DNA from 4 places in the Gracilibacillus marinus genome. Region 4 is predicted to be linked to each of the others. Evidence: riboswitches for the same ligand, from Rfam matches in the RefSeq annotation. Region 4 holds a riboswitch; each other region holds the start of a gene.
The links. Region 4 has a riboswitch for S-adenosylmethionine ahead of ACFOZ1_RS11570 (Na+/H+ antiporter NhaC family protein). Riboswitches for the same ligand answer to the same signal wherever they lie in the genome.
Positions count from the first base shown of each region.

Region 1 (5,877 bases), on a different contig from region 4:
CTGTCATTGGGGATTACGAAAAGCCAAAAGTACGCCTTCCTGGTGGTGCAGGTAGTGCTGTATTAATTCCAACAGCGAAAAAGGCAATTATATGGCGAACCAAACATGATACAAGGACATTTGTTGAGCAAGTGGACTTTGTTACAACAAGGGGGAACCTTTGGAAGATTATCACGCCATTGTGTGTATTTGAATATAGGGATGGTAAGCTGCACTTGGATTCAATTCACCCACATACAACCATTGAAGAAGTGCAAGAAAACACGGGTTTTCCGTTATTGTATGATGAAATTCGATATACTAAAGCTCCAACAACACAAGAATTAGCAATATTACGAAAAATTGATCCACATAATTATCGTGCGGCAGAGTTTGGGTGATTATCTCTCATGAGCGTTGGAGAAATGGAGTTAATGATGAGATAAATTAATTATCCCCCTTAACAGTGTGCTATATATGTAGATAATAAGAGATATCGCCCGTGTTATTCTCAATTTAGGGCGATAAATAAATGTGGTGGGTAGATATTTCACTATATCTACCCTTAGCGAGAATATATCGCCCGAAGTTAGTGAGATATCTAATAAAATCAACCCATTCCAATATATATATATGACTTGGAATGGGTTGACTTTTTGTTGTTTAAGCATTTTTAACTAGAGCCGCTTGCTTTAGTGCTTGCTGCAAATCTTCAATTAAATCATCAACATTTTCAATCCCAACAGATAAGCGGAAAAGTCGATCATCAATACCGCGAGCCTGGCGCTCATGTGGTGGCATCGCAGCATGTGACATTGTAGCAGGATGGGACAAGATTGATTCAACTGCACCTAGGCTAACCGCAAACACAGGGAGTTCGAGTTGCTCAACAAATCGGTTGCTGTCTATCTTTTCATCTAATAAAAAGGATAATACAGCACCACCACTTGTTGCTTGGCTAAAATGAATGTCATGTCCTTTGTGTGATGCTAATCCTGGATAATACACTTTTTCAATGGCGTCATGGTTTGCAAGAATTTCTGCAATTTGTGTTGCGGATTTTGTCGATTTTTCTAATCGTGTCTCCAGTGTTTTCATTCCTTGTAATAATGTAAAACTATCATGAGCCCCAAGAATTGCTCCAAATGTATTCTGTGCAAATTGAAGTTTTTTCGCCAATTCCTCATCATTCGTCACTGCTAAGCCTGCGATAATATCACTATGTCCTGATAAGAACTTCGTCGCACTATGCAGTACAATATCGACACCTAAGTCTAGCGGGTTCTGGTAGAGTGGTGTCATAAATGTATTATCAAGAAATGTTAATGCATTGTTTGCCTTTGCTAATGCGACAACTGCTCGGATATCCGTTACTTGTAACAAAGGGTTTGCTGGTGTTTCGATATAGATGACTTTCGTATTAGGTTGGATAGCTTTTTCGATTTCTTCTATATTTGTCATATCTACAAAGGTATGATCAACAGAAAATTGTGTTAAAAGCTGACTCACAAAGCGAAATGTTCCGCCATAGACGTCTTTTGTAATCACAACATGGTCACCTGATTCTAGTAATAGAAAAGCACTAGATATTGCAGCCATGCCAGATGCAAAGGCAAATCCTTTGTAGCCATTTTCTAATACCGCAATCGTTTCTTCCACTAGCTCGCGAGTCGGATTACCTGAGCGGCTATAATCAAATGGACCGAACTGATTTAATTGGTCTTGGTGAAAGGTAGAAGATTGGTAAATAGGTGGATTTACAGCACCTGTTTTTCTCTCTTGAAATCCTCTTTGTACTCCTGCATGGATGACTTTTGTATCAAATTGATGTTTAGACATGTGCCAATTCCTCCTTGCTTTTCAGTAATGCTTGATCTAAGTCTCGCTTCAAATCTTCCACATGCTCAATCCCTACAGAGAAGCGTAATAATCGTTCACAGACACCACGTCGCTCACGTTCTTCAAATGGAATGTCTGCATGTGTTTGTGTAGTCGGGTATGTGATGAAACTTTCCACACCACCTAAGCTTTCTGCAAATAGAATAGTAGACAGATTTTCTAAAAATGGTTTAACCATTCGCTTATCTTCTATACGGAAGCTTAGCATTGCGCCTTTCCCTGGATACAACACATCTGTAACGAGTTCATGGGAACGTAAATACTTTGCTAGCTCTCTAGCATTTTCTTGTTGTCTCTCTACTCGTAGACTCAATGTCTTCATTCCTCGCGCTAACAACATCGAATCAAATGGAGAAAGAACTGCGCCAATAGCATTATGTAAGTACGTTATTTTTTCTGCTAATTGCTCACCCTTTACAACAACTAATCCTGCCAATACATCATTGTGACCGCCCAGGTATTTTGTTCCTGAGTGCACAACAATATCTGCGCCATTAGATATAGGTTTTTGTATATATGGTGTGTAGAAGGTATTATCCACAATGAATAATAGGTCATGTTTTTTGGCAATTGTTGCGATTTCATCTAAATCTAACTCGATTAGTAATGGATTAGTTGGAGACTCGATAAAAATTGCCCTTGTTTCTTCCGTGATTGATGTTTCGATTTCATCTGGTGTGACGTAGATTGGTTTAATTCCATATAATTGTTCAAATTGTTGAAATAAACGATAACTACCACCATACACATCTTCTGTCACGAGAATATGGTCGCCATGTTTGAATAAAGAAAGTACCAATTGAATTGCTGCCATACCTGATGAACATGCAAATCCTCTCGTGCCATTTTCTAACTCACAAATTGCTGACTCTACGACATCACGTGTTGGATTTTTTGTTCTTGTGTAATCAAAACCAGTCGATTGACCAATTGTTTGATGTTGATATGCAGTAGATAAATAGATTGGAGCTTCCACGGCACCTGTTCTAGGATCTGTACGATTGCCTATTTGGGCAAGAATTGTTTCTAAATGTTTCACAAAGACCACTCACTTTCTAATGTCATTTCATATTCTATTTCTATACACTTGTAAAAAAGTTAAAAAAAATACAAAAAAGAGGCGCACTTCTAGATAAGAAGAATGCCTCTTGTTACGTAAGGTTTATTTTCTCCTTATCTTTGGTATAAATATACCGTCTGGAATTAGCACCATGCACAAAAAACATGCTGGTTGCTGAGGCATCACTGGGCCAGTCCCTTAACCTCTCTTGATAAGTGTATACAACTATTTAGTTTTTATGGAAATACTATACAATACATCATACATCTTATTGCATGAGAATTCAATAAAAAAATAAAAAAAATTTAAAACCTAGTAAATGCATGGGATATAAGGGTTTTTAGCTATTTTCCGCTATTATAGGGAAGAAATGTATATTGACAATCGAATTAATTGCCATTATATTCAATACAAATCATTGTTTCATTTTTTCGAAAATTAGATAAATTCTTATCGTGAGAGATGGAGGGACTGGCCCGAGGAAATCTCAGCAACAGGCAAAATGCACTGTGCTAATTCCAGCAAGGATATGAACTTGGTAGATAAGATGTAGAGATGAACTTCTACCTTTGCCAAGAGTAGGAGTTTTTTTGCAAACTAAAGAATGTTCTGCACATATAATCTAAATGAGGAAGTAGGAATGGATATGTTAGTTACAATTGCGATATTAGCAGCTTGTCTGTTTGCCTTTAATATAGGAGCAAGTGGTTCTGCCGCAAGCATGGGCGTTGTCTATGGTGCAAAAGTCATTAAAAAAAGAAGAATGGCTCTTTTTTTAGCAGGGATTGGTGCGATTGTTGGTGCATTATGGGGCGGTCAGCATGTGACGAACACATTAGGTAAAGGAATCATCTCTGAAGAAATTATTGATGTACCAATTGCTGCAATTATCTTACTTGTAGCTGGAGGGACGTTACTCATTACGAATTATATAGGAATTCCATTGTCAACAAGTGAAGTAACGGTTGGTGCAATTGTTGGTATCGGAATTTCTTTTCAACAATTATATGTCACAAATGTCATACAAATTGTAAGTCTATGGTTAATCATTCCATTCATTGCTTTTTTAATTACGTATACGTTTGAGAAGTTACGAGTAAAAATAGGGCATCGGATTAAATGGAAAATCCCGCACAAAGTATTAGCAATTCTATTATTAATTACAGGATTTTTCGAAGCAATTGCTGCAGGAATGAATAATGTAGCAAATGCACTAGGACCATTAGTTGGTGCAAGTATTGTCTCAATGGAAGTAGGTTTGCCATTATTGGCGATTGTTGTCGCATTTGGTAGTTTCTTATTTGGTGGAAAAGTACTAGAAACAAATGCAAAGAAGATTACCAATCTATCATTAGCAAATGGTGTGGTTATTTCAAGTACAACAGGAGTATTAGTCATTATTGCTTCATTTTTCGGTATGCCAATTCCAATGACACAAGTAACGACAACAGCAATTGTTGGAATTAGCGCAACAAAAAGCTGGAAACTCGTATGGAAACAGCGTATTATTCATCAAATTGTAAAGGTATGGGTAACGTCACCTGTGATTTCATTAGTCATCGCGTATAGCTTAACAGAAATTTTTGTACAAAAATCTTTCTATACTGTGACATTATTAATACTCACAATCGTCATAACTTTTGTATTATTAAAGTATGAAGTAAAAGTTGACAAAAAAATCGGAAGGGAATGGCAGGCGAATGAGTAAAGTATATATAGTTGGAGCGGGACCTGGGGACAAAGAATTGATTACAGTTAAAGGGTTGCGCGCAATTCAAGAAGCGGATGTAATATTATATGATCGTTTAATAAATATGGATTTATTAGAAGAAGCAAAAGAAGGTGCGGAACTCATTTTTTGTGGGAAAGAACCGAAATTACATGGTGTAATTCAAGATGAGATTCATCGTTTGCTCGTTTTCTATGCAAAACAAGGAAAAGTTGTGACAAGATTAAAAGGTGGCGACCCATTCATTTTTGGTCGTGGTGGAGAAGAAGGCCAAGTACTTAGTAGAGAAAATATCCCATTTGAAATCGTGCCTGGTATCACTTCTGGAATTAGCGCAGCGGCATATGCGGGTATTCCATTGACACATCGCGGTATTAGTGGCTCTGTAAGCTTTATTAATGCATCCAATCCTGATGCGCGAACTAGTGAGGAGTGGGAACACTTAGCAAAAGGTGCAGATACACTTTGCTTTTATATGGGAGTCCGTCAATTTCCAAAAACAGCCGAGTATTTAATAAAAGCAGGATTAAAACCATCCACACCTGTTGCGATGATCCACTGGGGAACATTTGCTCACCAAAAAACAATTATCGGTACACTGGATACAATTGAAGCAAGATTGCATGAGATAAGTAACCCATCCATGATTGTGATCGGTGATGTGGTGTCATTACATGAAGAATTACAATGGTTCGAGCAAATTGCGACAAAGCAAACAGTTGTTACAAATGGAGCGAGTGTTTAGTGAGTTTTATTGAGTGATATGTGGTTTATTAGCTTGAATTACAAGAGGGTGAGGGGGATAATGCATTATATCAGCCGATGTGAGAGTGAAGAAAGGCAGATAAAATGCAGTGGAAGGTAGATAAAGCGTATATCCACCCATCCGATGAAAATATCGCCCGAGTTACGAAAGCGTGAGGGGGATAACGTGTTATATCGGCCGGTGTAAGTGGGAAGAAAGGTAGATAAAGTGTAGCGGAAGGTAGTAAAGTGTATATCCACCCATCCGATGAAAATATCGCCCGAGTTATGAGAGTGTGAGGAGGATAATGTGTTATACCGGCCGGTGTAAGTGGGAAGAAAGGCAGATAAAATGTAGCGAATGGTAGATAAAGCGTATATCCACCCATCCGATGAGAATATCGCCCGAGTTATGAGAGTGTGAGGAGGATAATGTGTTATATCGGCCGGTGTAAGTGGGAAGAAA
Region 1 is NZ_JBHSDV010000001.1:953,664-959,540, forward strand. It holds gene ACFOZ1_RS04175 (CoA-transferase subunit beta) at 1-380, shown strand, start outside; gene ACFOZ1_RS04180 (aminotransferase class V-fold PLP-dependent enzyme) at 643-1,818, opposite strand; gene ACFOZ1_RS04185 (methionine biosynthesis PLP-dependent protein) at 1,811-2,917, opposite strand; SAM riboswitch class I at 3,049-3,156, opposite strand; SAM riboswitch class I at 3,386-3,487, shown strand; gene ACFOZ1_RS04190 (inorganic phosphate transporter) at 3,579-4,646, shown strand; gene cobA (uroporphyrinogen-III C-methyltransferase) at 4,639-5,412, shown strand.
Region 1: it holds a riboswitch for S-adenosylmethionine, as region 4 does, so the genes downstream of both, ACFOZ1_RS04190 (inorganic phosphate transporter) here and ACFOZ1_RS11570 (Na+/H+ antiporter NhaC family protein) in region 4, are expected to answer to the same signal.

Region 2 (5,877 bases), on a different contig from region 4:
AATGGTTATCCGAGGGGCATTAGCAATGGTTTGTCTTAATATTGGTGCAAATATAGCCTTTGGAAACATAAATAGTGATATTGCTGGTAAAGATGTAAATGTGGATACACTTGCAATGATTAGTAGTTTGGCTGATATGGCATCATCCTTTTTTGGTGGAGGTCCAGTGGAAGTCGTTATTTCTGCTACCGCTAGTGCACCAAATCCAGTCTGGTCTGGAGTATTAATGATGGCAATTATGGCGATTATCTTACTACTTAAATTACTACCTAAAATCGGTAAATTTATTCCGACAGCTTCTATTGCTGGTTTTTTATTCGTATTAGGTGCGATTGTAACACTACCAGGAAATGCAGCTGCGGCATTAACTACAGGTGAAGGTTCAGAAGGAATTATTGGAGCTATTACTATGGTTGTCACAGCAATAACAGATCCATTTGTTGGTATGTTATCAGGTGTAGTAATACAATTTCTAATGAATCTATTAGGATTTTAAACAAGGGGGAGCATCATGACAGAAGTATATACACTAACTATTGAAGGTCTTGAACGAAAATTACCAATCATTCCAATTAACGATCATTTAAGTATTGCTAGTTTTGTTATTCTAGGAGATACAGAACTCGTGTGTCACGTGGCTCCGTTATTAGCCGAGAAATTGCCTGAAGTAGATTACATTGTGACAGCAGAAGCAAAAGGAATTCCATTAATACACGAATTAACCAGAGTAATTGGCAAAAAGGAATATATCATCGCACGTAAAAGTGTGAAAGCATATATGGAGAATCCGATTGTTCATAAAGTGAACTCGATTACAACAACTAGTGAACAGATTCTTTGTTTAGATGGAAAAGATGCGAAAGTATTACAAGGAAAAAAAGTCGCTTTAGTCGATGATGTGATTAGCACGGGTGAATCTATACAAGCTCTAGAAGAACTTGTACAAGAAGCAGGTGCTGAAGTAGTAGCGAAAGCAGCAATTCTTGCAGAAGGAGATGCGGCAAACCGAGAAGACTTCATTTTCTTAGAGAAATTACCTGTTTTTGTGAAATAATAGCATATAAGAAAACGGAAGATAGGAAGTGAGACTAATACGTTTCACTTTCTATTATTTTTTACAACATCAGTACTAATGTAAGCGATACTTCACTCTCTTACATTAGTAAAATAGCAAAGAGGGAGAAAATGGAGAAATTTAATAATTTCTTACAAAACAAAGAAACTCATCCGTATCCTATGGACTGCTAAGGTAGATTATTCCTTGCTAGATAAAATGATAACGTTTAACATAATAGATAAGGTGGATTGTACGACGTTTTGGAGAAAGTAATTAATCGCTGACAAAGAGGAGAGATTACATGACAATACATATTGGAATAATTGGTACAGGTTCTTTTGCTAGATTACATGCATCTATCGTAAATGAGATGGAAGATGTCGTGATACGTGGCGTTTGTGGTAGATCTCTAGAAAAAGCAGAGCAAATAGCTAAAGACTATCCGCAGGCGAAAGCATATAATGAATTGACGAAAATGTTAGATAATGAACAGATTGATGCTGCTTATATTTGTGTACCACCGTTTGCACACGGCGAAATAGAAGAATTGTTGGTAGAGAGAGGTATACCATTTTTTGTGGAAAAACCATTATCGACAAATATAGAAATACCTACAACGATACTTAACAAGATAAAAGAGAAGCAATTATTGACATCTGTCGGTTACCACTTTAGATATTTACATGGAACAAGGAAGGCAAAAGAATTATTACAAGATTGTACAATTGGTATGGCAATCGGTTATTGGATGGGTACAATGCCTGAGGTGAGTTGGTGGAGAAAAAATGAGACATCAGGAGGCCAATTTGTAGAGCAAACCACACATATTGTCGATTTAGTTAGATATGTATTAGGTGAAGTGGAAGAAGTCAGAGCGGATTTCGCCAAACGAATGCAACCAGCTAAGGCTGAAATAAATGTATCTGATGTAGGCACTGTCACGCTAAAGATGAGTAGTGGTGCTATTGTTACTATCCATAACACCTGTATATTACCAATAGATTATCAGAATGGACTTGATGTTTATACAGATCGTGGCATTTTACGTCTTAATCAACAAGGTTTGCAGGAAGTTAATCAGGATGAGATAAGAGACTATTCTAATGACTCATCTGTCTCACCATATGAAAAAGAATCACAAGCATTTATTCATGCGGTTAGAACGTCTGACTCCTCACAGATTTTATCAACATATGAAGATGCATGGAAAACACAACAAGTAGCAATTGCTGCAAATCAATCTGCAGAACTAGGCCAAAGTATTAAATTAGCTAAATAATTGGATTAGTCAAAAAAATGATACTTGACATCATGCCATAGTTAGGTGTATTCTAATATTTAAATTAAATACCATAAATTTCCTATCAAGAGAGGTGGAGGGACTGGCCCTTTGAAGCCTCGGCAACGGACTATCTGTATGTACCGTGCCAATTCCAGAAGTGTAATGCTTGAAGATAAGAAGAGAGACAGATTGTAGCTGACATTTTGCCCCTTTTCTTATTTAGAAAAGGGTTTTTTGGTTTTTAAAAAAAAATAAAGTATACAGACAGAATTCACGGTAAGTGTCCTATACACTTTAGCATGTGAAGGGGGGAGAAGAATGACGATACAAGGTAACCAACAAGAATTATTAGATGCTTTGCAAAAATTGAAAAGTAAGCAATGGATTGACTTAACACACACGTTTGGGCCTGATTCACCACATTTTTTTGCATTGCCCAAAGCAGAGATTAACCCATTATTTACGCATGAAGATGGCTTCTTTGTACAACAATTTTCGTTTGCAGGACAATATGGAACACATATAGATGCACCGATTCATTTTGTGCCGAATCAACGTTGGCTAGAAGAATTGGAATTAAAAGAGTTAGTATTACCTCTTGTTGTGATTGATAAATCCAAAGAAGCAGCAGAAAACCATGACTATACGGTAACAGTCCATGATATTCAATTGTTTGAAGAAGAATATGGACAAATAGAAGAAGGTACATTTGTTGCATTAAGAACAGATTGGAGCAAACGATGGCCAGATGTGGAGAAATTCGAGAATAAAGATACAGACGGTAATGCACATGCTCCTGGATGGGGATTGGATGCATTGAAATATCTCTTCGAAGAGAGAAACGTGAAAGCAATTGGTCATGAAACGTTTGATACAGACTCTGCAAAGGATGCAAGAGCAAACGGATCGTTAATTGGCGAATATTATGTACTTGAGCAAGATACATATCAAGTGGAGTTATTAACAAATTTAGATAAACTACCTCCAAAAGGCGGTATTATATTTAATATAGTAGCAAAACCAGAAAAGGCAACTGGGTTTCCAGTGCGTTCTTTTGCAATAATACCTTAAAACAAAAAATAGAGAGGATTGATTAACTATGACAAAAACAATAATTAAAGCACCATTTAAAGCAGACCATGTGGGAAGTTTATTACGACCAGAGAGTTTAAAAGAAGCAAATGAGAATTTCAAGGCAGGTAAAATATCCTATGAAGAGTTACGTGCAGTACAAACAAAAGAGATTGAAAGAATTGTAGATAAACAGATTGAAGTAGGGCTAGAGTTAGTAACAGATGGCGAATTTCGTCGTGGATGGTGGCATCTTGACTTTATGGAGCACTTGAATGGATTTGAAGGATATGTTCCGGAAAAAGGACTTCAATTTCATGGTGTGGAGACTGAAAGATATGATGTACGAAATATTGGTAAAGTTTCGTTTAATGCAAATCATCCATTCATTAAAGATTTCATTGAATTTAAAGAAATTGTTGGAGACCGTGCAGTAGCGAAACAAACGATACCAAGTCCTAACCAACTGTTCCATGCAGGTATTCGTAACCAAGAAGTGTATCCAAACTTAGAAGATTATACACAAGATGTGATTGATACATATCGTGATGTAGTAAAAGCATTCTATGATGCAGGCTGTCGTTATCTGCAATTTGATGATGTGTATATTGCAGGATTAAATGCAGAGCAATTGTTTGCATTTGAAAATTTATCGAGACAAGAATTAATTGATTTATCGTTACATGTTGTGAACAGTGTATTAGAGGATAAGCCGGAAGACTTAATTATTACAACACACCTTTGCAGAGGTAACTATCGTTCGACATGGGCATTTGAAGGAAGTTATGCACATATCGCACCGACACTTTTTGCAAAAGAAAAAGTAGATGGATTCTTCTTAGAATATGATGATGATCGTTCGGGTGATTTCCAGCCATTACGTCATATTGCAAAAGAAGATGGACCACATGTTGTATTAGGATTATTCACATCAAAATTCGGTGAACTAGAGGACAAAGAATTGATTCAAGCACGTATAGAAGAAGCGAGTCAATTCGTGTCGAAAGACAAAATCTGCTTAAGCCCACAATGTGGATTTGCTTCTACGCATCACGGAAATATTTTGACAGAAGAAGAACAATGGAATAAATTAGCATACGTAGTGAAGCTTTCAAAAGAATTACTCGGAAATGAATAAAGTATCTATAATAATAGAATCCCTAAGTGCTCTTAAAGATACAGGCACTTGGGGATTCTTGTTTTTTATAATCAGGTATTATTTTTACTGAACAATTGTATAGAGATTAGAACGACGAAGATAAGACATCCAATGATATCTGTATTGCCCTCTGGATACATAAGCAAAAGGCCTGTTATACATGCGATTAGTCGCTCTATCCAATGAAGCTTTCTATACCAAAATCCGATTAACCCAGCTCCTATTGCAATCATTCCTGCGAATGCAGTAATAATAATCCATGTTATGCCTGTAAAAGTTACATCAATCATTAATAATTGTGGTTGAAAGACGAACATGTATGGAATGATAAATGCGGCAATTGCAAGTTTTGTTGCAATAAAACCGGTTCGGATGGGTTCACCACCGGAGATGCCTGTTGCTGCGAATGCGGCGAGCGAGACAGGTGGTGTAATATCGGCAACGATTCCAAAGAAAAAGACAAACATGTGTGCAGCAAGTACCGGAATGAATAATTCATAAGAATCACTTAATGCCATAATTGCAGGTAGTGCGACAGTTGACGTAATTATATAGTTAGCCGTGGTAGGCGATCCCATTCCAAGTAAAATAGATGTAATCATTGTGAAGAATAATGTGAGTAAAATTAATATAGTTGGGTTACTTGTCATCGTTGCAGCCATGTCTACAAGCCCATTCCCGAGCTTTAAGCCAAGTCCTGTCTTTGTCACTACACCAACAATAATCCCTGCACTTGCTGTGGCTGCGGCAACACCTAATGCAGTTCGTGCGCCATCTGTTAACGCTTTGGATAATTTGTCTAATGATAGTTTTCCTTTGTTATTTAATAAAATATTAGTTTCTTTTGAAAGAAGGCTAACAAGAATAGCGGTAAGTATGCCATATATAGCCGTTCTTTCGATACTAAAACCATGGAACAGGAAAAAGATGATAACAATAATAGGAAGTAAAAGATATAGCTTCTTATATACTCTTTTTTTCTCTGGTAGTTCGTCTCGAGATAGACCAACGAGACCAAGTCGTTTTGCTTCAAAGTGCGTCATCACCCAAATTCCTGTAAAGAAGAGCAAGGAAGGTATGACAGCCGCCTTGGCGATTTCCCAATAAGGTTTACCAGCAAATTCAATCATCAAAAATGCTGCCGCACCCATTATTGGAGGCATAATTTGCCCACCAGTTGATGCTGCTGCTTCTACTGCTCCTGCAAAGTTCCGCTTATAACCTAGGCGTCTCATCATAGGAATGGTATAAGAACCTGATGTAACGGTATTTGCGACAGAGCTTCCTGATATCGTTCCATTGAGTGCA
Region 2 is NZ_JBHSDV010000001.1:18,585-24,461, forward strand. It holds gene ACFOZ1_RS00140 (NCS2 family permease) at 1-496, shown strand, start outside; gene ACFOZ1_RS00145 (phosphoribosyltransferase family protein) at 512-1,054, shown strand; gene ACFOZ1_RS00150 (Gfo/Idh/MocA family protein) at 1,359-2,336, shown strand; SAM riboswitch class I at 2,416-2,518, shown strand; gene ACFOZ1_RS00155 (cyclase family protein) at 2,658-3,410, shown strand; gene ACFOZ1_RS00160 (5-methyltetrahydropteroyltriglutamate--homocysteine S-methyltransferase) at 3,439-4,548, shown strand; gene ACFOZ1_RS00165 (TRAP transporter permease) at 4,620-5,877, opposite strand, start outside.
Region 2: it holds a riboswitch for S-adenosylmethionine, as region 4 does, so the genes downstream of both, ACFOZ1_RS00155 (cyclase family protein) here and ACFOZ1_RS11570 (Na+/H+ antiporter NhaC family protein) in region 4, are expected to answer to the same signal.

Region 3 (5,877 bases), on a different contig from region 4:
AAAACAGAGTTACCTGTATTGTTATTAACTGCACTTAGTCATTCAAAAGATATGGAAGTGGGCTTTCATGCAGGCGCAAATGATTATGTTGTGAAACCTGTTGATAGTACGGAGTTACTTGCTCGTGTGTATAATCTTGTTCAAATGAAAAGATTAACAAAACAACAAGTTGAGATGGAGGCAATGTGGTTACATGCTCAAATACAACCACATTTTATCTTTAATACGCTAAATACTATCAATGCATTAAGTGTGTTTAAACCTGATAAGATGAGAGGGTTAATTGAGAGATTTAGTGAAATTTTGCGGAAAAAATTTGATTTTGCTTCCCATCATCAATTTATCCCCATTAAAGAAGAATTACAAATTGTAGAAGATTACTTGTATATTGAAAAAGTGAGGTATGGAGATTTACTCACAATAAAATGGAATGTACATGATACAAAGAACTACGTTATTCCAATATTGACAATACAACCAATTGTAGAGAATGCGATTAAACATGGAATTATGAGGCAACAAAAAGGTGGTAGCCTTGAAATCAAAACAGTGAAGCGGAACGGTATACTACAAATAATTGTGAAAGACAATGGTATCGGTATGAGTAAAGAAATACTAGCACAATTACAATCAGGTAAATGGACGAATGGCAGAGGGATTGGATTATGGAACACAAATAAAAGATGGAAACAACTATTTGGTAAAGAATTACGTATTAGGAGTTTAGAAGGTATAGGTACTGTAGTTGTTTATAGAATAGAAGAAGTGAATGATAGAAGAGGTGGATACGATGCGAGCAATATTGATCGATGATGAACCACTAGCTATAGACTATTTAGCACATCAGTTAACTAAAATCCACACGTATGATATTGTAGCTAAATTTTCTAATCCATTTGAAGCACAAGAAAAGGTTTCTGATTACCATGCTGATGTTCTATTTTTAGATATTGAGATGCCTGGAATAAACGGAATGGAGTTAGCGGAAATCTTATTAGATGAGAATCCGAAGCTTCATATCGTATTTGTTACTGCATACAATCAATATGCAGTAACGGCATTTGAATTAAATGCAATGGACTATTTACTAAAACCTGCGACTGCAGAGCGATTGAAGAAGACGACAAAACGATTAATGGAAAGAATTTCTTTAAATCAATTATCGGAAGAAGAAACTCCATCACAATATTTGTTTATTCAATTATTCCATACACCATTAGTTTTTGATGGCAACAAGACAATTGAATTGAAATGGCGTACATCTAAAGCAAAACAATTGTTCTTTTATTTATTACATCATCGAGATCGATTGGTAACAAAGGATGAATTAGTGGAACAATTATGGCCAGACTTTTCGTTGGAAAAGAGTTATACACAACTATATACGACGATTTATCATGTTCGTTCTACATTAAAGCAATATGTAAAGTATATTCAGATTAAGAATTCTAAAAATGGTTATTCCCTCGTTTTACGAGATGTGGAAATAGATGTAGACCTTTTTGAAAGATTTATTCGAGAAGACAAAGAAATAAATGAACAGACCATTCAAAAATATGAAGAAATAATGGCATATTGTAAGGGAGAGTATATGTTCAATCTTGATTACGCATGGGCGAATAATGAATACATAAGATTACAATACTTATGGGTCCAAACAAAGAAGAAAATGATTGGATGGTATACAAAAAATAAAGCTTATGAAAAAGCAACAGAACATGCATTAGAAATCTATAAACGATATCCATTAGAAGAAGAAGGCTATTTTGAACTCATGAAAATATTTGCTATTACTGGGAAGAGTACTTTAGTTCAAAAATGCTTTGAAGAATTAAAGGAAATGCTAGAAAAAGAGCTTGAACTACAGCCGAGTGTTGTTGTTATGGACTGGTATGAAGAGTGGCTAGAGAGTATAGAGGTTTAATAACTAAGTATTTGAAAAACGAACTCCTATTTTTGAATTGATTCCAATAGAATCAAAGTAGGCAATAATTTATTTTATCATACATATCAAACCGAGGTTTACCATCAATGGGACCTCGGTTTTTGTTGTCAAAAAGGAGTAGTTAAAAGTTAATTATTGGAAATCGTGACGTCTAGCTCCAAAGCTTAGAAACTACGCGACTTCACAAACCGTCCTACGATAAGTCATCATCGATTCGTCCCTCATCATTATTCCTTTTCCACGGTGAAGCGACCATAATACCCACAATATAATGAAAGTTTATACATATAGAATGCTAGTTGCGGGTAAACTGGCGCTAACACCCTGATAAGTTTCGCTACCAATCAGTCAGAGTTTATAACTCCAACTGATTGAAGTCTCACTTTATCTCAGTTAGTTTGCTCCAGTCACTACGTTTCTAAACGGACGCTTTCGCTTTTGTTCTCATCCAGCTTAAGCGTCCAGAAACTAGGTGACTTCACGAATCAACTGTCAATAAGTCATCATCGATTCGCAAGCTCATCGTGATTCCTTTTCCACGGTTAATAAGCGTCCGTAATACCCACAACATAATAAAGAGATTATATATTTAAAATGCTAGTTGTGGGTAAACGGTCGCTAACACCCTGATAAGTTTCGCTACCAATCAGTCAGAGTTTATAACTCCAACTGATTGAAGTCTCACTTTATCTCAGTTGGTTCGTTCCAGTCACTACGTTTCTAACCGGACGCTTTCGCTTTTGTTCCTACATTGTAATTTTAATACCAACTATTATAATCAGAATTATCAGAAAAAGTATTGACATTCCTTTTAAATTTTATTATTGTTAGTAACAACAAAATAATTCTTATCAAGAGCGGTGGAGGAATCTGGTCCTATGATCCCGCGGCAACCGGCTATTCGTTTAGCAATGGTGCCAATTCCAGCAGGGTAATTCCTGAAAGATAAGAAGAGCGATGAGTATGCAATCAAGCCTCTTTTTATCTTAGTTATAAAGATAAAAAGAGGCTTTTCGTTTTGTAGAAAAAGAGAAAAAGGAGAATGAAGGATGAGCAACAAAGAGATTCGAACAGTAAAAGCAAGTACAAAACAAGTATCACCACTTCGTTATGCCAATAAAGTAAGAGATTTTCACTTTGAGATTGATGAACCAGAAAAACTTGGTGGAACAAATACAGCACCAACACCGCTTGAATACATTCTCGGGTCATTTAATAGTTGTTTGCTAATAGTTGTAGAGATGGTAGCAAAGCAACATGGTTATCAATACGAGTATTTACAGTCAGATACTGTTGCGGAAATTGATCGTAGAGGCATTGCAGGTGTAGATGGTGTCATTCCGTATTATAAAAATGTCACAAGTGAGATTGAAGTTATTTCAAATGAATCGGATGAAGTAATTGAAAAATGGAAGGAAGAAGTATTGAAACGTTGTCCTGCATACAATCTGTTCTTAGATGCAGCAATCGATATTAACTTGAATTGGAGTGTGACGAAATGACATCATATGGGATATGGATGATTGCTATTGCATTAATTTATACGTCTTTATTAATTATCGTTGGTAAAATTGCACAGAAAAAAGCGGCATCAGGAGATAATTTCTTTGTTGGAGGAAGGAATTTCCGCTGGTGGACTGTCGCATTTTGTATTACTGGTTTATTCTCAGGATCTACTTATATTTCTATCGTAGAATTGTCTTATTTAACAGGTGTCTCTGCAATATGGTATGGCATTGCAGAAACAATTCAAATTCTTATTATTGCACTCTTAATGATTAAATCTTTCCGTAAGAAAATGCTCGTCACAGTATCTGGAATGATTGGAGATCGTTACGGTAGAGCAGCAAAAGGACTAGCTGGTGCAATTACTGCATTTGCATTCCCGATGTGGTCTGTTGCAACAGCGATTGCATTTGCTTCAGCATTGAATGTTTTTACAGGAATCTCTCTCACTTTCTCGATTGCGTTTACTGCATTATTATTATTTATCTATTTACAAGCAGGTGGGATGTGGTCTGTTGCATTCACGCAAACAATGAACTCGATTGTGTTTCTAATCATGTTAATTATTGGAGTTGTTGCTGTCTTTATTAATCCAGGTATTTCAGGGTTAGCGAACTTAGCGACAACTAGACCTGAGATGTTTGATTTTGGTGGTGTTGGACTGCAAGTAATTGTTGCATGGTTTGGAACATTCTTAGTAAATGTGATTTTAGCACAGGCTGCATTCCAAATGGCGTTATCTTGCCGTACACCAGAAGAAGGGCAAAAAGGGTTAATTGCTGCATCTGTAATGGGTGTCCCTTTTATTCTTTGTGGAATACTCTTTGGTCTTGCTGCTGCAATTGTTGTACCAAATAGTAGGTTAGGTTTAATTGCACTTCCAGAATATTTAAGTAGTGTGTTACCAGCCCCATTAGTCGGCTTATTCTTCCTAGGTATTTGGGCATGTGCATTAGGGTGGGGAGCACCATGTCAATTTTCTGGTGCGACTAGTTTAGGAAAAGATGTGGGTAGTTCCATAAATCCAAATGCGACAAATGAACAGTTGGTAAAATATACGAAAATCTCGTTATTAGTATTAACATTTTTAATGATTGGTTTTGGGTTATTGCGTACAGAGCAATCTGCATGGTGGAATGTACTTGCATGGACAACACGTAACTCTGCTACATTTGCACCAGTTGTCGCTGCATTATTCTGGCCGCTTGTGAACAGGTCTGCAGTTGTTAGTTCTTTATTTGCAGGCTTTGCGTCAGGTTTAACATGGTATCATTTAGGTGGATGGCATCCAAGTGAATTTTTCTTGAATGTTCACCCTGTATGGATAGGAATGTCTACAAATATTCTTGTACTTGTCATTGTTACACTAGTAATGCAAGCATCTAAATCTACATTTGTGTGGCGTACAAGTCCGAAGACACTAGCAACAGTAATTGGCGCAATTGTAGTTAGTGTGATTACATTAAGCCTATCATCGACATTATATGAGCTTGGATTACTAGGGTTGTTTGGTTTTGTATCGATTCTAAGTATTTTTATTCTATGTATTCAAGTCATCCAATTAGACGAACAAGAAGAGAATGTATTACATGTAGCTCAATAAAATACATGAACAGAAACAACCTGAATTATCCATTCAGGTTGTTTCACGTTGTATCAATGTAGTATCAATATATACTTTTTTTGGAATATCTCGATCATCTTTCAGCCGTTCAACTAAAAGATCTACAGCTGTTTTTCCCATCCATTCCTTTTCGATTCGAATCGTAGACAATGCGGGATAGACATATTTTGATACACTAATATCATTTATACCGATTATTCTACAATCATCTGGTATTTTAATTGATGCTTCATGTAATGCTTTTATCGCACCTATCGCAAGTGGATCATTTGCTGCGACAAAGCCGATATTTGTTACTTTATTTGACTTTAAAAATGTCTGCATTGCTTCATAACCATTGGTGATATGATAATTTGTTTCAATAAAAAGCTTTTCATTATAGCAATTCTTCTCTACCAACATTTTTCGCATTGCTTTTTCTCGTATATCCTCTTTGCCACCAATAAATCCAATCTGAGTGATTCCTTGTGTCATCAAGTGTTCGACAGCTTGACGAATGACAGAAGAGAAGTCTACTAAAACCGCATCACAACCAGCATTCTCAGTATCTGAATCTACTAATACGACATTGCATGATTTCTGCTTCATTAGTGTAATTTCTGTTGTCGTAAATCGTCCAACAGCAATCACGCCGTCAATTGTGTTAGGAATACTCTCTAATTCGTCTCGCGTGAATTTTTGTAATTGAATATGATGTTTCTCTGCTCTTTCTTCAATTCCATGTCGTATCGCCATATAGTAAAGGTCAGATAATTCTTCTGATTCTGTGACCCAATGAATAAATGCAACACGCCTGTATAAT
Region 3 is NZ_JBHSDV010000001.1:570,654-576,530, forward strand. It holds gene ACFOZ1_RS02570 (ATP-binding protein) at 1-813, shown strand, start outside; gene ACFOZ1_RS02575 (response regulator) at 791-1,924, shown strand; SAM riboswitch class I at 2,791-2,897, shown strand; gene ACFOZ1_RS02580 (OsmC family protein) at 2,995-3,447, shown strand; gene ACFOZ1_RS02585 (sodium:solute symporter family protein) at 3,444-5,054, shown strand; gene ACFOZ1_RS02590 (LacI family DNA-binding transcriptional regulator) at 5,088-5,877, opposite strand, start outside.
Region 3: it holds a riboswitch for S-adenosylmethionine, as region 4 does, so the genes downstream of both, ACFOZ1_RS02580 (OsmC family protein) here and ACFOZ1_RS11570 (Na+/H+ antiporter NhaC family protein) in region 4, are expected to answer to the same signal.

Region 4 (5,877 bases):
ATGCAATTAAAGCAATGGTTCCGAACCATGATATCCAATTTGTTGAATATTTTAAACCCATTGCCCATAATATTTCTACAATTCCAGCAAGAATGACATATATCCAATTACGATTCATTTACTCCTATCCTCTCTCACATTCCATAGTCCATGCCAATATATTGTCCATGAAGCAGATAACCTTCTTTCCATTCTTTCATGTCCACCATACAATAATTCAATCAGTACACCATCTACTACACCTAAAAATGCTGTTACTGCTTGCTCTATTTTTATTTCTTTATTTATATCTCCATTTTTTTGCGCTAGATCCAGAATAGGCAAAAACAATGCTTCTATACGATCTAAATAATTGTATACATATTCCATGATTTCCTCATTCAAATGTTTAGGAGGATAGATGGCATTACGAATCCAAAATTTTGCATGGATATCTTCTTCATACCTTTTTGTACAATCTACTAAAAAAGTATATAAAAAAGTTGAAATAGATTCCTTCTTATATTTGTTAATAAATTCAGACACAAAAATAACTTCTCTCTCATACGTTTCTTTACACAAATGAAGATACAAGTCATCTTTTCCATTAAAATGAGTATAAATGGATTGTTTTTTTATCCCAACATCTTTTGCTATTTGCGAAAGTGAAGCTCCTTCATAGCCATTCTTTGCAAAATGCACTAATGCTATTTGTTTGATTTCGTTTGCTGTCATCGTATCACCCTTCCGAACGGTCGTCAGTTAATCTTAACACCCTCTTACATTTTAGTCAATAATGAGAGTGTTTTTTAGCATCCAGTCTATATAATATATATTTATTATTATTCCATATCTTTTTTAAAAACAAAACTCACTTTATCATATCCCATTTTCTCTTCATAAAAACGATGTGCATCTGTACGTGCTAATCCTGATGATAGCGCGACAGTATGATAATGGTTCTCCTTCGCCCATTGATGTACATAAGACAGTAACACATTTCCATATCCATTTGAACGATTATTATCATCTGTTACAAGATCACACACCCAAATATACTCTCCGTAATACAATGTAATCATTGGCATAAATCCGACTAATGCTAACATTTCTTCTTTCTTATATAGTGCAAAAATCCGATATTGATTCTCTTTTCTTGCTGCCGCCACTAATTTTACATATGATTGTAAGTTAAGATGTGTGCGTAATTGTTTCATAATATTAAATGATGACTCTATTTCACCATCTGTTTTTAACTCCTTAATCATTGTTGATGTCATCGTCATTCCCCTTCCTATATGTTGTACTACTCCAATGTATAGAAGATGTGTACCTTTTCCCTTTGAATCCTTCTTTTCTTAATTGTCTGGCGATATATTTGTTGAATAAACCATGACCAAGCAAAACAATTGATTGATGCTGATTCGCCATTTCAATCAATTGTTTTGCTGCATTCACTGCTCTCACTTGTGCATCTTTATGTGATTCACATTTATGAGAATATCCTAAAAAATATGCTATTCTAGCTAGTAAAGTCCAAGTCTTCGGTGTAAATTTTATCTTCTTTACTGAGAGTGTCGGTAGCTCTAACTCTCTGAAAATAGAAAATGATTCCCTTTCTTTATTTTCACAAATTTGTCTAGCTGAGCAAATAGACCGTGATAAGTCACTTGTAACAATTATATTAGCCTTCATGATGGTACGAATTGTTTCTTCTGGATATGTATTTTCTACTACTACACCACTTTTATCGTATAATTCTACCCATTCTGTATACTCATTTGCAGTTAATTTATGTTTACTTTCTATAAGTGACCTTCCATGTCTAATTAGCGTAATCGTTATCAAAATTATTCCTCCCAATACTAATTATAACATAATTATCCAACTTTAATGCATTACATGTTAAGATAAGTAAGTGTCTCTTCATCCGTTTTTTAGCTAATGGCACTCTATTATATTTCATGAGAAGAAAGGTATTAAAAATGTCTACATCAAATAAAAAGCAAAAAATTGTCACTATAATTGTTATTACCGCACTTATATTAATAGGATTTGGTTTGTTATGGGGAATTTATTTTTTTGGTTTAGTCGGCTTATTTAATTTGTTAGGAATTCATTATGATTCTTTCTATTCATTAGCATTATTTGTTATCAATATTTTTCTAGTAGGTATTTTCATTGAATTATTCTTTAAAATGGTATATTTATTCTCCTTACCATTTATACGCACAAAACATTTTCAATTTCTTTTTCGTTTAAGTATTGAGTCCATCGCAAATTGGTTCACTTTCTATATTGTTGATAGTTATATGCAATCTATTTTTCTATCATTACAAATGGAGTGGTCACTTGCATTGTTACTTGCATTATTAGAAATAATGTTTGACGAAGATCAAAAAAAGACTAAATAAGATTGTTATTTCTAATCTCTACATTTTCTCATATACATTAAACAAACAGGGCGAACTTATTAAAAAAGTTTCTGTTTAGCGAAATAGAAGGGATTAGACTAGTATGTACTATTTCAAGAAATGTTTAAGTATATTCATTGGGAGTTTATTTGTGGCACTCGGAATCAATATCTACTTAATCCCGCACGAAGTACTGGATGGGGGTGTAATTGGTATTGGACTAATCTTGCATTATATAATGGGACTAAAAACAGGACTAATGATTATAGTAATCAGTATCCCCATTTTTATGATTGCATGGTTCTATAACAAATCTTACTTTTATAATAGTATGCATGGTTTACTTATCTCTTCTCTTTTTATTGATGTATTCCAACCTATTCAATCACTCTCTATGATACATCCTTTGATTAGTTCCATTATAGGTGGTGTATTCATAGGATGTGGTATTGGTATCATGCTTCGTTTTAAGACAAGCACTGGTGGAACAGATTTAATCGCCCAAATTATTGCAGAAATGCTTCTAATGAACACTGGTGTTGTCATCTTTATCCTTGATTTCGTCATTATTCTGATAGGCGGATTATTAATTTCTCCAACCAAACTATTCCTTTCATTTGTTACAATCCTATTTGTTGGTATAGCTACAAGTATATTTACAAAATCACCTTTTCATAACAATGTATTATTCTAATCTATTTGATCATACTTCTATAAGAATAGAATGACACCATTTCTACTTGACTTTCCTCACTTGTTAAAGGTAAACTAAAATGCATTCGAAAAAAATGAATATCATTATATCCAAAAAGGTTGAGGGACTGGCCCGATGAGACCTCAGTAACCACTTAATAGAGTACTGTGCTCATTCCAGATTAGATAGGAAGAAATAATAGGAATACAACCTCTTCTTGTTAGTAGAAGAGGTTTTTTGTCTTAAATATGGAGGGTTATCATGTCAGTAAATCAAAAAGGTAATGCATTTGCCCTTTTTCCATTATTACTATTTGTTTTGCTTTTTGTAGGAACAGGTTTGATTACGAAAGATTTTTCTAGTATGCCAATTAATGTAGCAATCATTATTGCATCTGCTATGGCTTTTTTTATCAATCGTAAAGTATCTTTCACTAAAAAAGTTGAAATATTCGCAAAAGCTTGTGGAAATGAAAATATTATGATAATGGTCATTATCTTTGTAATGGCCGGAGCCTTCTCTGAGGTTGCAAAAGGAATGGGAGCTGTCGAAGCCACAGTTAATTTTGGTCTATCTATGCTTCCACCAAATTTATTAATGGTTGGATTATTTATCATAGGTTGTTTTATATCCATCACGATGGGAACATCAATGGGTACAGTTGTTGCACTCGCACCAATCGGGATTGGCATTGCTGACCAAACAGATATTTCATTGACACTTGCTATGGCAACCGTTATTGGTGGAGCAATGTTTGGCGATAATTTATCCATGATTTCAGACACAACAATTGCCGCTGCGAGAACACAACAAACTTCTATGAGTGATAAATTTAAATATAATTTTTTCATCGTCACTCCTGGAGCTATTTTGACAATTATCATTTTATGGGTCATCACATCAGGTAACTCAATTGAAACAAATACACAATACACATATGAACTAATCAAAGTATTACCATATATTGTTGTCCTATTTCTAGCCATTTTAGGTATGAACGTTTTACTTGTATTAAGTGGTGGTATATTTCTATCAGGTTTTATTGGACTAATAGATGGCTCTTATACTGGCATGACTTTCATACATGCAGCATCTCAAGGGATTATAAATATGCAAGACATTGCTATTATATCTATTTTCGTTGGGGGATTGATTGGACTAATCCAATTTAATGGTGGAATTACGTACTTATTACATTTTGTGACGAGTAGAATTCATACTAAGAAAGGTGCAGAATTTGGTATTGCTGGACTCGTAAGTGTAGCTGATATTAGTACTGCCAACAATACGATTGCCATTCTGATGACAGGACCGCTTGCTAAAGATATCGCAGACCAATATGGTGTGGATCCTAGAAAATCCGCGAGTCTTCTTGACATTTTTGCTGCAGCATGGCAAGGTCTTGTGCCGTATGGCGGACAAGTATTAGCAGCTGCAGGAATCGCAGCCATTTCACCATTAAGTATCTTGCCTTACTCCTTTTACCCATTATTGCTCTTAGGTTGTGGTATTATTGCAATAACCTTAAATATTCCAAAACAAAAGAGCTCTACATGATATTCTATTAATAGTATGGCACCCAATAATTAGAGTTGAACTCTAACTTATAGGGTGCTTTTATTTTATAATCATGTTGTAAAACGATAGATAATGTAAATAATGACTTCTATTTATTTATACCAACTACTTGGAATTGGGTCCAGATGTCCAAATACGTCTAAATCATTTTCTAGAAATTGAAGTGTCATATTTGCCATTTCTTTTGCTTTACCGACAAAGCAAGAGGCCTCACCGAACTTCACTCGTTTAATCACACCAGTCTCTAAAAATGGTTGTTGTAATTTAACATAATAGTCCGATGTACTTCCATTAGGATGATAATGTCTATATGCAGGACGTTCTATAATGCAATTTTGATCTTTTTTCACTTGAAAAGGAACTCGCTTGTCTGATAAACGATTCGGTACATTGACCCATTCTTCCACACTGTGAATAAAGGTATTTCTTTCCATTCCAACACCGATAAATAAAATTTTTGCATCCATATCGTATAGTTTCCCCCAGCAACCACCTTTTGCACATGGTGTATCCCAATTTTCATCCCCATCTATATACTCGTTCGCTTTATTTCCATAAGCAGCAACGGAATGAGTTGGGTGTAGGGAACGAACAACATTTTTTCTTTTCATAAAAATATTTGGTAATATTCCCACACATGCTCGTTCTTTTTTTGGATCAAATAGTAAATAATCTTCCCCCATTTGTGCCCACGTATGTGTTGGTAATATTAGAAGACCATCTGTTAAATACTCCATCAATGCATCTATTACAGTATCCGCTCTTCCTTCTACATCACCAATTGCTCTCATCGATGAATGAACAAGTAATGTGTCATTCTGTTTAATACCACTTTCTTTTAATTGATCTATAAGCATTATTTTCGTAAACATAATATTCCTCCATCTTCTCTATTAACATCTACTCTAACAGATATAGCATCAAAAGCAATAGAATAATTCTCGTTCAAAATTGCAAATCATAACTATTGCAATGTCCACAAAGATTTACTATATTAAATAAAAAAATGTTTATATAGAGACGCTATTGTACAAAATATAGATGAGGTGATTACTATGAAAAAAATCTTATATTTATTCGTTCTCTTTGCTTTTATAGTTGGTTGTGCGGATAAAGAAGAAGTACAGAATAAAGATGAGAATGAGACTAAAGACTTCCTATTTTCTTCGTTTGACTTTGATGCAGATGTTGATGGTAATAATGATGCAATCG
Region 4 is NZ_JBHSDV010000003.1:260,715-266,591, reverse strand. It holds gene ACFOZ1_RS11600 (DMT family transporter) at 1-118, opposite strand, end outside; gene ACFOZ1_RS11595 (TetR/AcrR family transcriptional regulator) at 115-714, opposite strand; gene ACFOZ1_RS11590 (GNAT family N-acetyltransferase) at 822-1,265, opposite strand; gene ACFOZ1_RS11585 (histidine phosphatase family protein) at 1,240-1,827, opposite strand; gene ACFOZ1_RS11580 (YrvL family regulatory protein) at 1,965-2,393, shown strand; gene ACFOZ1_RS11575 (YitT family protein) at 2,497-3,087, shown strand; SAM riboswitch class I at 3,191-3,287, shown strand; gene ACFOZ1_RS11570 (Na+/H+ antiporter NhaC family protein) at 3,349-4,644, shown strand; gene ACFOZ1_RS11565 (AAC(3) family N-acetyltransferase) at 4,758-5,537, opposite strand; gene ACFOZ1_RS11560 (YusW family protein) at 5,721-5,877, shown strand, end outside.